DNA from 3 places in the Alteromonas sp. 009811495 genome. Region 2 is predicted to be linked to each of the others. Evidence: predicted binding sites of a transcription regulator. Region 2 holds the regulator's gene; each other region holds the start of a gene.
What was found. Region 2 encodes FNR, which switches genes on or off when oxygen is low (the NO sensors DNR and NnrR bind a similar motif). Its sites were predicted from a motif close to TTGATCTAGATCAA; they were not measured.
Positions count from the first base shown of each region.

Region 1: a site for FNR is predicted at 2,228-2,241, ahead of OZ660_RS00145 (OmpW family outer membrane protein). Genes of this name have one in related genera too.
Region 3: a site for FNR is predicted at 2,742-2,755, ahead of OZ660_RS19055 (high-potential iron-sulfur protein). Genes of this name have one in related genera too.

Region 1 covers NZ_CP113972.1:29,294-33,552, forward strand. The annotation lists gene OZ660_RS00130 (DNA topoisomerase family protein) at 68-610, shown strand; gene OZ660_RS00135 (Sua5/YciO/YrdC/YwlC family protein) at 634-1,233, shown strand; gene hemF (oxygen-dependent coproporphyrinogen oxidase) at 1,230-2,162, shown strand; gene OZ660_RS00145 (OmpW family outer membrane protein) at 2,355-3,029, shown strand; gene OZ660_RS00150 (group II truncated hemoglobin) at 3,121-3,549, opposite strand; gene aroE (shikimate dehydrogenase) at 3,548-4,259, shown strand, end outside.
Region 2 covers NZ_CP113972.1:2,111,849-2,116,107, reverse strand. The annotation lists gene OZ660_RS09765 (heavy metal translocating P-type ATPase) at 1-929, shown strand, start outside; gene ccoS (cbb3-type cytochrome oxidase assembly protein CcoS) at 931-1,209, shown strand; gene OZ660_RS09755 (sulfite exporter TauE/SafE family protein) at 1,196-1,855, shown strand; gene fnr (fumarate/nitrate reduction transcriptional regulator Fnr) at 1,907-2,647, shown strand; gene uspE (universal stress protein UspE) at 2,818-3,741, shown strand; gene ttcA (tRNA 2-thiocytidine(32) synthetase TtcA) at 3,905-4,259, shown strand, end outside.
Region 3 covers NZ_CP113972.1:4,262,072-4,266,330, reverse strand. The annotation lists gene OZ660_RS19065 (substrate-binding periplasmic protein) at 1-450, shown strand, start outside; gene OZ660_RS19060 (amidase) at 593-2,227, shown strand; gene OZ660_RS19055 (high-potential iron-sulfur protein) at 2,301-2,594, opposite strand; gene OZ660_RS19050 (flavin reductase family protein) at 2,803-3,432, opposite strand; gene OZ660_RS19045 (CPXCG motif-containing cysteine-rich protein) at 3,425-3,616, opposite strand; gene OZ660_RS19040 (exonuclease domain-containing protein) at 3,801-4,259, shown strand, end outside.

The sequences.
Region 1 (4,259 bases), 2.1 Mb from region 2:
AAATCTGCCATCGCGCTTTTTGTGTTTAACTAAGTGCGCTGCCAATGGTAGTGCGCTTAAGGTTCTTATGTCGAAAATAGACCATTCTTTGTTCTCCGCTCACGAGCATGCACTAGAGGATAACTTTGGTGATTGTCCTGATTGTGGTAAACCGCTGCATATTAAAAATAGTAAATCGGGTCCGTTTATTGGCTGCACGGGGTATCCAGATTGTCACTTTAGCAAACCGCTTCACGATAAACAAACCACGCTTTTAAAAACACTGGATGGTGTGCCTTGCCCGGAATGTAAAGGGGCATTGGCTATAAAGAAAGGGCGGTTTGGTATGTTTATTGGCTGTACCAACTTTCCTGATTGCCACTACATTGCTCCAATTAAACAACAAGAAGACACGCTTGTTGACTGCCCCAAATGTAAGAAAGGGCATTTAATATCGCGTACCAACAAGTATGGAAAACAGTTTTTTGCATGTAACCATTATCCCCAATGTCGTTATGTGCTAAATTTCACGCCTGTGAACGAAGCCTGTCCACAATGTGGATGGGGAGTGTTGATTGATAAAAAAGGGCAAGTTCAATGCCCACAACCTTCCTGTGGCTTTAAGAAATAACCTGCGCGAAAGCTGAGAAGAACATGTCTGAATTCCACAATGGGAATGCAATTGGCTCTGCATCGGATGATGTGAAAGAAAGCGACCCGATTGTCGCTGCCTTCAACGAAGGAAAATTACTGGTTTATCCCACAGAAGCGGTCATGGGTATAGGGTGCGACCCTGATAATGAAACTGCTGTAAACGCATTATTGGAACTTAAGCAACGTCCAGTAGAAAAGGGCGTTATCTTAATTGCAGCCAATTACAGTCAGCTTTTACCTTACGTCAATGATAATGCGATTAGGCCAGACAGACGCACTGATATTTTTTCTAGTTGGCCTGGCCCTAATACGTGGTTGCTACCAAAATCGGCAACTGCACCGCAGTGGATTACTGGGCAGCATGACAAAATAGCCGTTAGGGTAACCAATCACCCAGTGGTTGTGGCACTTTGCACAAAATTAGGTAAACCTCTGGTGTCAACCAGTGCCAATCTCACAGGACATCCTCCCGCCATAACACTAGAGCAAGCTAAAGCTGTGTTTGCAGATTCCGTGACATATGTTGAGGGCGAAGTTGGCGGTGCTACAAAACCCAGTGTAATAAGAGATGGCGATACAGCAGAGGTAATACGCCCATGATATCAACAGAGTTACTAGACGGAAAAAACGCAGAAGATGTTATTGCACAGGTAAAAGCTTATCTACTCAACTTGCAAGATACTATTTGCCAAACATTAGAGCTTGCCGACGGAAAAGGCCAGTTTGTCGAAGATAGCTGGCAGCGTGAAGAGGGAGGCGGCGGTCGCTCGCGTGTACTTAAAAACGGTGCGGTTATCGAGCAAGGCGGCGTCAATTTTTCACATGTCTTTGGTAGTCAAATGCCTGCATCCGCAACGGCAAACCGACCAGAGCTAGCAGGCCGTAATTTCCAAGCGATGGGGGTGTCTCTCGTTATTCATCCACATAACCCTTACATTCCCACTTCACATGCAAACGTACGCTTTTTTATTGCAGAAAAAGAGGGAGAGGCACCTATTTGGTGGTTTGGTGGTGGTTTTGACCTAACGCCCTTTTATCCATTTAAAGAAGATGTTGTGCATTGGCATGATACAGCTAAGAAACTCTGCAAGCCGTTTGGTGAAGAGGTCTATCCAAAATACAAAAAGTGGTGTGACGATTACTTTTATCTGAAGCATCGAAATGAAACGCGTGGTGTTGGCGGTCTTTTCTTTGATGATCTCAATGAGTGGGGATTCGATCAATCATTTGCGTTTATGCAAGCAGTGGGTAATGGCTATATTGATGCCTATGTCCCTATCGTGGAACGCAGAAAACAAACGCCTTACGGCGAACGGGAGCGTGACTTTCAGCTGTATCGTCGTGGCCGCTACGTAGAGTTTAACTTGGTGTTTGATAGAGGCACTTTGTTTGGTTTGCAAACTGGTGGTAGGACAGAGTCAATTCTTATGTCGATGCCGCCGCTGGCGCGATGGGAGTATTGTTATACACCTGCACCAGGTAGTGCAGAAGCCAAACTTGTCGATTGGCTTAAACCTACACAGTGGTAACTCGCGCGATAATGGTTAACCAATATGCCAGAAACGCCGCAACATAATCATTGCGGCGTTTCTTTTTGATCTATATCAACTTGTATTAGTGTCAGTGTTTCAGTTACTTATGAACTTTGCGCTGGATCAACATTTCACTTCATCAAAAGCGTACAGTGGCGTCATCTTATTTAAACACACGAGAGACACACCATGCGTAAACACACTCTTTCAGCAATTTGCCTTACACTCGCAGCACTTTCTCCACTAGCTAGCGCTCACCAGCAAGGTGACTGGGTTGTGCGCGGCGGCCTAACTACCGTTGCCCCAGATGAGTCATCATCAAATATCATTGCTGGTGGTACTGATCTAGGTGTTGCATTAACGGTTGATAACAATACGCAACTTGGTATTAATGTGGCGTACTTCCTAACAGACAACATCAACCTCGAGTTGTTAGCTGCTACACCTTTCAAACACGATGTAAACTTCTCTGTTTCCGATCCGTTGGGTACGGGTACTCAATTGGGTGAAGTAACACATTTGCCACCATCGTTAACAGCAAACTACTACTTTAACGATGCTAACTCGCCGTTTCAGCCATATGTTGGAGCTGGTGTAAACTATACAATTTTCTTTGACGAAGAGTTTACAGGGGCTAACAGCGATGCTGGCCTTAGCGACTTATCACTAGACAATTCATTTGGACTTACAGCACAAGTTGGAATGGACTACATTGTAGATAAAAAATGGCACGTGAATGCCTCAGTACGTTTCATCGATATTGATACCGACGCAACATTTAAAGTAGGTGATGCTGATGGCGTTGTGAGCGATATTGAAATCGACCCTTGGGTTTACACTATTTCAGTGGGCTATACGTTCTAGTATCTAATCGCACTACTTATGCGCCATAAAGAGCGTGGACAGTAACAGGGGACTTGCGCGCCAAGAGAGTTATTCTCGACAGCGCGCTTTTTTATTTGCTATTAATCATATGCTCTGCAAGTTGATCTAGCGCTTGCAGCAATTGTTGAGCAAGTGCCATATCGTCGACGGTCTGAAACATCGCCTTGCGCATACAATACATCCATTGGTCTTTAAGCACAGGTGTCACAGTAAAGGGTAAGTGTCTGGCACGAAGGCGCGGATGGCCAAACTGTTGCTGAAAGTCATCGGGACCGCCTAACCACAGGCTCAAGTACAAAAAGAATACATGTCGAATTCTGTCGAGTGGTTGTGGATGAATAGCCAATAGTTCTTTAGCCATAGGATCGGTTTCCATAATGTCATAGAACGTATTGGAAAGTGCTCTTACTTTCTCTTCTCCACCTATTCGATAATATGGTGTACTCTTTTTAACATCTTCGCTTTTCTGTTTTGTTTTAAATAAGTCTCGTATTCCCATGAAAAAATTCGCTGTATTCGGAAATCCTATAGCCCAGAGTTTATCACCAACTATTCATCAAATGTTTGCACAACAGGTAGGCGAAGAGATTTCTTATGAGAAAATTCTGGCGCCTGAAGATGGTTTTGTCGATGCAGCGTCAGCATTTCTAGCCCAAGATGCTGCAATTGGATGCAATGTTACTATGCCGTTCAAATTAGACGCCTATAACTTTGCTCAGGTTGAAGACGCTGCCGCGAATGATGCAAAGGCCGTAAATACTCTGATGAAGACAGCGGATGGAAAGGTTAATGGTTTTAATACCGACGGTATTGGTTTAGTGAATGATTTACTTAATAACGGTGTAGTACTAAAAGATAAACACGTTTTACTGCTAGGTGCGGGTGGTGCGGCACGAGGTGTTATCTCTCCGTTATTTGAGGCCGGTATCGCGAAACTTACTATTGCTAATAGAACGCTAAGCCGTGCAGAGCAGGTGGCCAGTGAAAGTCAGTACAATGAAATAGCGGTAATGACGCTTGAGGACGTAGCGTCGATAACACCAAACGTGATCATTAATTCTACTGCAGCAAGTTTAAACGGCGAACTTCCATGCAATATAAATGCGGCGTCCTTAAGTGAGTGTGAAGCGGTGTATGACATGGTTTATAAAAATTCACCAACACTTTTTATGCAAGAAGCGACAAAATTGGGAGTAGCGCAAAGTCTAG
Region 2 (4,259 bases):
TGTTAAAACGCGCCGATGCACTTGAACAAATCACCACAATCGACACCATAGCCCTTGATAAAACAGGTACACTTACAGAAGGTAAATTTACACTCACCCAACGCTGGTTTGCTGATGGTGTTGATGAAAACAGCGTTATGAACATTGCAATGGCACTAGAAATGCGTTCGGAGCACCCGATAGCCAAAGCATTTATTACCACGAGCGAATCAGGCAGCCAACCGCCTCATCAAGTTGAACAATTTACTGTTACACCAGGGGGTGGTATCACCGGTGTAATAAATAACGCACAATTTATGATGGGAAGTGCATCATTTGTAGCAGTCGACACTGCGCTTGTTCCAATAAACGCAAACGTGTATCTCACTGTTAACGGGAAGCTTTTAGGGGCATTTGAGGTCAGTGATACGTTACGAAAAGACACCAAAACCACCCTTAATGCCCTTGGGAAGCATAACTCACTTATTGTGCTTAGCGGTGATACCCAACACAATGTAGATACCCTATCACAGCACCTTCCCATACAGCTTGCAAAAGGTGGTCTTACTCCTGAAGATAAGTTTCACGAAGTACAGGCAATGCAAGCCAGCGGAAAAAAAGTGATGATGATGGGAGATGGTATTAATGATGCACCAGTATTAGCAAGCGCCGATGTTGCTATAGCGGTGGGTAATGCAACGGATGTAGCAAAAACCGCCGCCGATGTTATCTTACTTGGCGATCAATTACTTTCTGTTCCAGAGTTAATTACCACCGCCAAGCAAGTAAAACAAAAAATTAGGCAAAATATTGGCTGGTCTGTAGGTTACAACATTCTGATTCTACCATTTGCTGTATCTGGTTTGCTTTCACCTTGGATGGCTGTGGTAGGCATGTCACTAAGTTCTATTATTGTGGTGACAAACTCAACCCGACTATTGAGTAAGTAGCATGAGCATTATTTACGTCCTTATACCCATCGCCATCATTATCGTGGCCGTCGCTATCGTTATTTTCTTTTGGGCTGTAAAGTCCAATCAGTTTGAAGACCTCGATCGTCAAGGCTACAGTATTTTGTTTGATGATGATCTGTCGCCAGAGGAAAAACAACTTGCAGAACAACGTAAGAAACTGCAAGAAAAAGAAGAATTAACTCACTTATCTAAACACACGAACACAGCGAAAACATCAGTCAATCAACCTGAAAACGAGACTCATGGAAGGCATTAATTACTTCTCTGCCTTTCTCATTGGGCTCGCAGGCGGCGTTCACTGTGTAGGAATGTGTGGGGGTATTGTCACCGCACTACGAATGGTTACCCCAAAAGGCGTTTCACCCTTCCCCTATACCCTGACTTATAATATTGGGCGCATTGTCAGTTATACCATCGCAGGCGGTATAACTGGTTTTTTTGGAAAAATTGCCGCAGATTATATTCCTCTCGCAAATTATGCACTTTCACTGATTAGCGGCATCATGCTGCTGCTGTTGGCATGCTATCTCGGGCAGTGGTATACAGGCTTAACCAAACTAGAACGGTTGGGCAACGGGATATTTAAAAAAATACAGCCTTACTCTAAACGTTTTTTACCATTTAGAACGCCGCTGAGCGCCTTTCCCTACGGCTTCATTTGGGGATGGTTACCGTGCGGGTTAGTCTATTCAACTTTAACATGGTCATTGGCTTCTGGCAGTGCCTTGCAAGGTAGCGCAATTATGTTCTTCTTTGGATTAGGCACCTTGCCTACACTGATTGCGACAAGCTTGGGGAGTCAATGGTTGATCTCTGGATTTAAAAACACATTGGTTAGACAAGGGATCGCGAGCATAATGGCTATATATGCTGTTTATCTGATTTATCGCGCAATCGCCTAAATCTTGCGGTATCATAACAAAGTAAACCCTGTAATTTGTGAGTTAGCATTTATGAGCAAAGGAAGCCAATTCTCTATACATTGTCAAAACTGCAGTTTCAGTCATTTATGTCTACCAGTGGCATTGAATAAGACAGAAATTGAGTCTCTTGATGACATCATTGAGCGTAAAAAGCCACTCCACAAGGGCGATACGCTTATCCAAACTGGCGATACCTTTCGTTCACTCTTTGCTGTTCGCACAGGCTCTTTCAAGTCTTTTGTTACAAACAAAGAAGGTGAAGAGCAGATAACAGGTTTTCACTTTCCCGGCGATATCATAGGCTTTGATGCACTACGTGAAAATCAGCATCAAAGCTACACGCAGGCTCTTGAAACTGCAATGGTGTGCGAACTCCCCTACGAAACGTTAGATGAAATGTCAGTACAATTTCCAAAACTTCGTCACCAGATTATGAGCTTCATGAGTGCGGAAATTAAGCAAGATCACGATATGATTATGCTGTTAAACAAACGCACAGCCGAAGAGCGTCTCTTATATTTCATCTCGCATTTGTCTCAACGTTTTGAGGAACGTGGTTTTTCACACAGAGAGTTTCACTTAACGATGACTCGTAACGAAATAGGTAACTATTTAGGTTTGACCATCGAAACGATAAGTCGCCTGTTAAGTCGCTTCCAAAAAGACGGTATTATCAAGGTAGATGGCAAGCTTATTACTATTTTAGATTTTGATAGGCTTAGTACAAAACTAGAAGCACTTAACGGTCCCAGCGTTGTGTGTAACGGTTAGGAACCCTAATCAGCAACTGGTAACAAGATTAAGATTGGCGCTTTGTTTGCGCCTTTTTTATTTATTGATCTAAAACAACTAACGTTTTTAGTATTGTCGTTTACACTTACCTTAAGCGTCCAACGTATTTATAAAACTAAATACTAAGCTTTTGTTTATAAGGGGTAGTTATGATTGAGTACAAACGCATCCTTGCTGTTGTTGATGCCGAGCGAGACACACAACCTGCCTTAAGCAGGGCCTACGAATTAGCGTCAAAATTGGGCGCTTCAGTAACAGCCATGATGGTGGTATACGATCTCTCTTATGACATGACCACTATGCTTAGCCCTGATGAAAGAGAGTCAATGCGCGACGCTGTCACTAACGAACACGCCAAATGGCTATCAGGAGAGCTTCACAAGCAAGGCTATGGAGAAACTGATATTGTTGTTGAATGGAATAATCGCGCCTATGAATCAATTATTCATTATGCCTTGGACAATCAAATCGATTTAGTGGTTAAAGCAACTAAGAAACATGATGACTTGGCATCCGTTATATTTACGCCCACAGACTGGCACCTGATGCGTAAATGCCCTCGTCCAGTATTATTGGTAAAAGAGCACGATTGGCCAGAAGGTGGCGAAATTATTGCTGCTGTAAACGTAGGTACTGAAGACGACGAACATGCCGCGCTCAATGATAAAATTACCGTTATTGCCAACGACTATGCGTCGCTTTTAAAAGGGAATGTCAATCTTGTTAACAGCTACCCTTCAACACCGCTAAATATTGCTATTGAAGTCCCTGAGTTCGACCCTGACACTTATCATGATGCGGTTAAGCAGCACCACCAGAAAGAAATGCGCGCCCACGCACTTAAATATGGTGTACCTGATAATAAATGCGTAGTTAAAGAAGGATTACCAGAAAAGGTTATCCCCATGGTTGCAAAAGACATTGACGCAGAACTCGTTATCATCGGCACAGTTGGCAGAGTTGGCATTTCAGCCGCTTTGATTGGTAATACTGCAGAACATGTTATCGATGAACTGAACTGCGATGTGTTGGCACTCAAGCCCGACGGTTTTATATCACCGTTGGCAAACTAAGTACTGTGCAAAGTAGGATGTCAATATGCTAACCGAACAAGAGCTCTGAACGAACAAGTGCTCTGAGTAAACAATAGCGAATAAATTAACGCGCGCAGGCATGGTTTCGAAAAGGTGCTTTATTGTATAATGTGCCTTTTATTACAAACCAAGCTAGTTAATTATGAGTCTAGGCACAAATGGTGCTGATGCGGCGCCTTTAAATGCGACGCAAAGTAAGCAAAAGTACAACTTCAACAAACTTCAAAAACGCCTTCGCCGAAATGTGGGTAAAGCCATTGGCGATTTTGGAATGATTGAAAATAATGACAAGGTAATGGTGTGCTTATCAGGCGGTAAAGACAGTTACACCATGCTCGACATTCTTTTATTTTTAAAGAAAATTGCGCCTATTCACTTTGACATTGTTGCCGTAAACCTAGACCAGAAACAGCCCGGTTTTCCGGAGCATATTTTACCTGAGTATCTAGATAGCATTGGTGTCGATTACAAAATCGTCGAAGAAGACACCTATTCAA
Region 3 (4,259 bases), 2.2 Mb from region 2:
GCAGTGACACGCGCTGACCGCAATTTAGCTATCACCTCAATTCAAGATCTTACTGATAAAAGTGTTATTGCCTTTCAAACGGCAAGTGCGGTGTTAGGCGAGGAGTTTGGTGGTGCGTTATCTTCTTTACCAACATATATAGAGATGGCACGACAAGATAGGCAAGTGAACATGTTGATGCTTGGAAGCGTTGATGCCATTGTGTTGGACCGTAATATCTTCAATTTTTTAAAAGCGCGTAACGACATGTATGCCAACGATGGAACTGTCTTTCACGAGCTATTCCCAATTACGCCATACCGCGCAGCTATTCCAGACCCAACGTTGCGTGAAGCATTTAATACTACCTTACGCCTATTCATCGAAGACGGACGTTATCAAGCCTTACTCGACAAGTACGGCCTTGAAAACTTATTTAACAAGCTATCTCTCCCTGACGTTCACCCATAAGCTAAACGACTGTATTTGTGGATTGACATCGGCGTTCAAAAAATAGTCTTATTTCTGTAGACAGTGAACTATTTCTGCGACAGCGTATAAAAAGTACGACTGGCTCAACTCTGGGCATGTTTGCTGAAACAAGGAAATAACGATGATTAAAAAAGGGTATGTACTACTGACTACAGTACTTCTGCTGTGCAGTGCTTGTGCAACAAAAGCCACTACTAAAAAACAAATAGACACATGGTTAGACAAACCAGCTCATGTTCAGGTACAAGCAATAAAGGCGGGAGACATTACCTCTGCCGATTTAGTTGCAGGTTATTTGGCTCGTATAGAAGCACGCGATACTAAAGTAAACAGCGTACTTTCCCTAAACCCAAATGCGCTTGAACAAGCGAAAGCGTTAGATAAGCGCATTGCAAATGGTGAGCAGGTTGGCGTGTTAGCAGGCCTTCCGATATTGCTTAAAGACAACATTGAGTCGACTGAATTGCCGACTACCGCAGGTTCACTGGCGTTGTTGAATAATGACACCGGACGTGACGCGCCGATTGTATCGAAGCTGAAAGCTGCAGATGCCATTGTTTTAGGAAAAACCAATTTGTCAGAGTGGGCGAATTTTCGTTCTGAATCATCAATCAGCGGATGGAGTGGCGTAGGCGGCCTTACCCGCAATCCACACATATTATCACGCAGCGCGTGTGGTTCTTCTTCTGGCTCGGGAGCGGCCATGGCACTGCGTTTAGCCTCTCTCGCAGTAGGCACTGAGACGAATGGCTCGGTAATCTGCCCATCTTCAATTAACGGAATTGTGGGTTTTAAACCAACGGTGGGCTTATTGTCACGTACCCACATTGTACCCATCTCATTTAGCCAAGATACCGCGGGCCCAATGTCCGCTACGGTGCAAGATGCTTGGTTGATGACGTCAGTGATGGCAGGTAGCGATGCTCAAGATAAAGCAACTGCTGATGCAGATACGCATATTCCAACATTACCTACGTCCTCTTTAATAGCGACAGACTTAAAAGGTATCTCTGTAGGCGTTGTGCGTTATCGTCAAGGTGATAACCCTCACGTACTTGCCATTTACGAGCAAGCACTTGAGCAACTTAAAGCATCTGGCGCTACGCTAGTTGAAATTAGCGATTTCAATCAGCCAGACAGCTTCTGGCGAGACTCGTACAACGTACTGCTAAGTGAATTCCATGCTTCTATTAATGAATACCTGGCCTCTTCGCCGGCACAGTTACCCGCTCGAGACCTCGAAGGCCTGATAGCATTTAATAACCAAAGTGAGCGCGAACTAGCATTGTTCGATCAGAGTATTTTCGAGAAGTCGTTGGCATCTGATTCACTGGAAAGTGAAAACTATAAGAATGCCGTGTCGCTAATTCAAGATACAGCAGGTAAGAGTGGTATTGATGCGTTGATGGCAAAGCACAAAGTTGATGTGCTTGTCGCACCTTCAAATAGCCCCTCGTTTCTCATTGATGGCGTTTATGGCGATCACTCACCTGCAGGGTTTATCGGTATTGGCTACTTAGCCGCAGTTGCTGGGTATCCGCACCTAACCATTCCTGCTGGTGCAGTAAAAGATTTGCCCGTGGGAATAAGCTTTATTGGGGCGAAGTGGCAAGATGAAAAAGTGCTTGGTATTGGCAGTGTATTTGAAGCAAAACACGGTTTTTACATCACGCCAAGCTTGCTACCTACTCGATTTGATAACCCTGCACTTAAAGCTGTAACAAAGCCTTATCAGCCAAAGCGTGAGGTTAACTGACACATAAAAAAGCCCCGATGTGTCGTCGGGGCTTTCAAATGTGAATAACAAAAAGCGGCAGTATAACTGGCTGTTAGCCTGGCTTTTTCACCCATGCACTACACCAACCGTCTGCATTTACCAGCTTGTTCGGGAAGATGTTACAAGGACGGTATTGCTCACCATCACTACCTTGTACATACATGCAGTTAGCACACTTAGCACCATCAACGGTTGATGATGGGGTGTAGTTTAATGCTTTTGCAGTTGCATCATCTGCACTTAATTGCTCTTGTGCTTGCGCGCGAAGCGCAACGCCACCTAATGTAAGACCAATTACTGTAGAGCCTGACAGCTTAAGAAAGTCGCGGCGATTTACAGATTTCATAACACTCTCCTTAAGAGATAGAAACGATAATGATTCTTTTTTATTCAGCGCCTTAAACGCAAAAACCTGCCAAAGCGGCAGGTTTTTTTACATAACTAGATACTATCTCTTTTTCAAAAAAGATCGAATAAAAACGTACACTTTCTATTGATCTACATTAAATAAACGTCACACGCCTATTTGTTAGATATAGCATCTAGGGCAAAGTTCACTTCGTTTTTAGCGCTATACCGGGCTTGGCGTAGGCGAACTGAGCCAAACGGCTTGTTGAGTGATAACTATCTAGACCTGATATACAGGCGCTCTTCAGCCCTTCAATATCAACAAACCCATCACTTGCAATATAGTCTTTGCTGATATGTAGCTCTTGAATTTCGCCTATGATCATCTCTGTATCGTTGATGAGCGTGAAATGTTGTGCCACTTTAAGCCCGATTTTCACTGCACTTTCTTTTACAAAAGGTGCCGAAAAGGTCTCACTAAAAAAAGGTGTTAGGCCCACGGCGTCAAATTCACTTTCATCCGGTGCATAGCGTGCAGAGGTTTGGTGTGCTTTATCAATCCAGTCGGTACTGACGTGGTTTAGCGTATAAACGCCACTTTTTTTAATATTACCCAATGAGTCTCGTTGTACCGTGTGCGGGCGCATGATCATGCCAAGTAGCGGCGGATTAGCACCGATGTGCACCACCGAACTGATAATTGCGATATTGTGCGTAGTACCATCGGAGGTGCCCAACAGTACCGCTGGCTTAAAGCCGGATAAGCTGTTTATAAGGTTAGCGCGATAGCGCTGCTCCATGCTGTCGATGTCGGTTTTAAACAAGGGGCTAGTCATTTTCTCGCGTGGCCTCTAGTTGAAGTTCATCGCCATGCTGGTACACGTTAAGTTCAATAGGTTGGCAACATACCTGACAGTCAAGTACTTGCACTTGTCCAACATCATTTATTTCATCAATTTCAACGTCGTTAGGGGCCATACAATAAGGGCAAGAAAAGCCCATCGCGCGGGTTAAGCTCATAAAATTTTTCACCGTTTCACTCTAGTACTTTCTGGTACGTGGTGAAGGCGGCGGGTGATCATCTTTCAACAGGTTTTCGCTGTAGGCAATTGGCACACGTAAACGTAAGCCGAGGCGCACGAGAGTTGTTAATTTATCTGTATAAATATACACTATTTGCGTGTTCAGCATTACAGCAATTACTATGCGAAAAGACTTGCCTCCTCGTTATTATTTAACGCATTTTTATGAATTCTTGCACTTCTTTGAGGGGGCAAGCGCGACGCTGTTAACTGATGAAGCGGCGCTTTTTATTGCCAATTTCAAAGCCCTTGATGAAGATAAACAGTGCGTTGTGGTTCGCGCGGCAAATAGAAAGTATGCCGTTATTGATCGCAGGCAGTTTAATTATGCAGAAATTACCGCCCCTCAACAGCAGATAGACTGGTTGATAGACAATGGCTGGTTTGGCGATCTTTCAAGCGCGTCAATAAACGATATTGCCGGTGTTTTAACCAAAGAGGCACTGCTGGGGTTACTTGGCGAGTACACCAGTGTGAGTGGTCTTGCATCGCTGACGAAACCCAAACTAGTCACACTGCTTCGCAATGAAGTTGAACAAAAGGGCTGGCCAGCGAGTTTCTCTAGTGATGATTATTTGGTG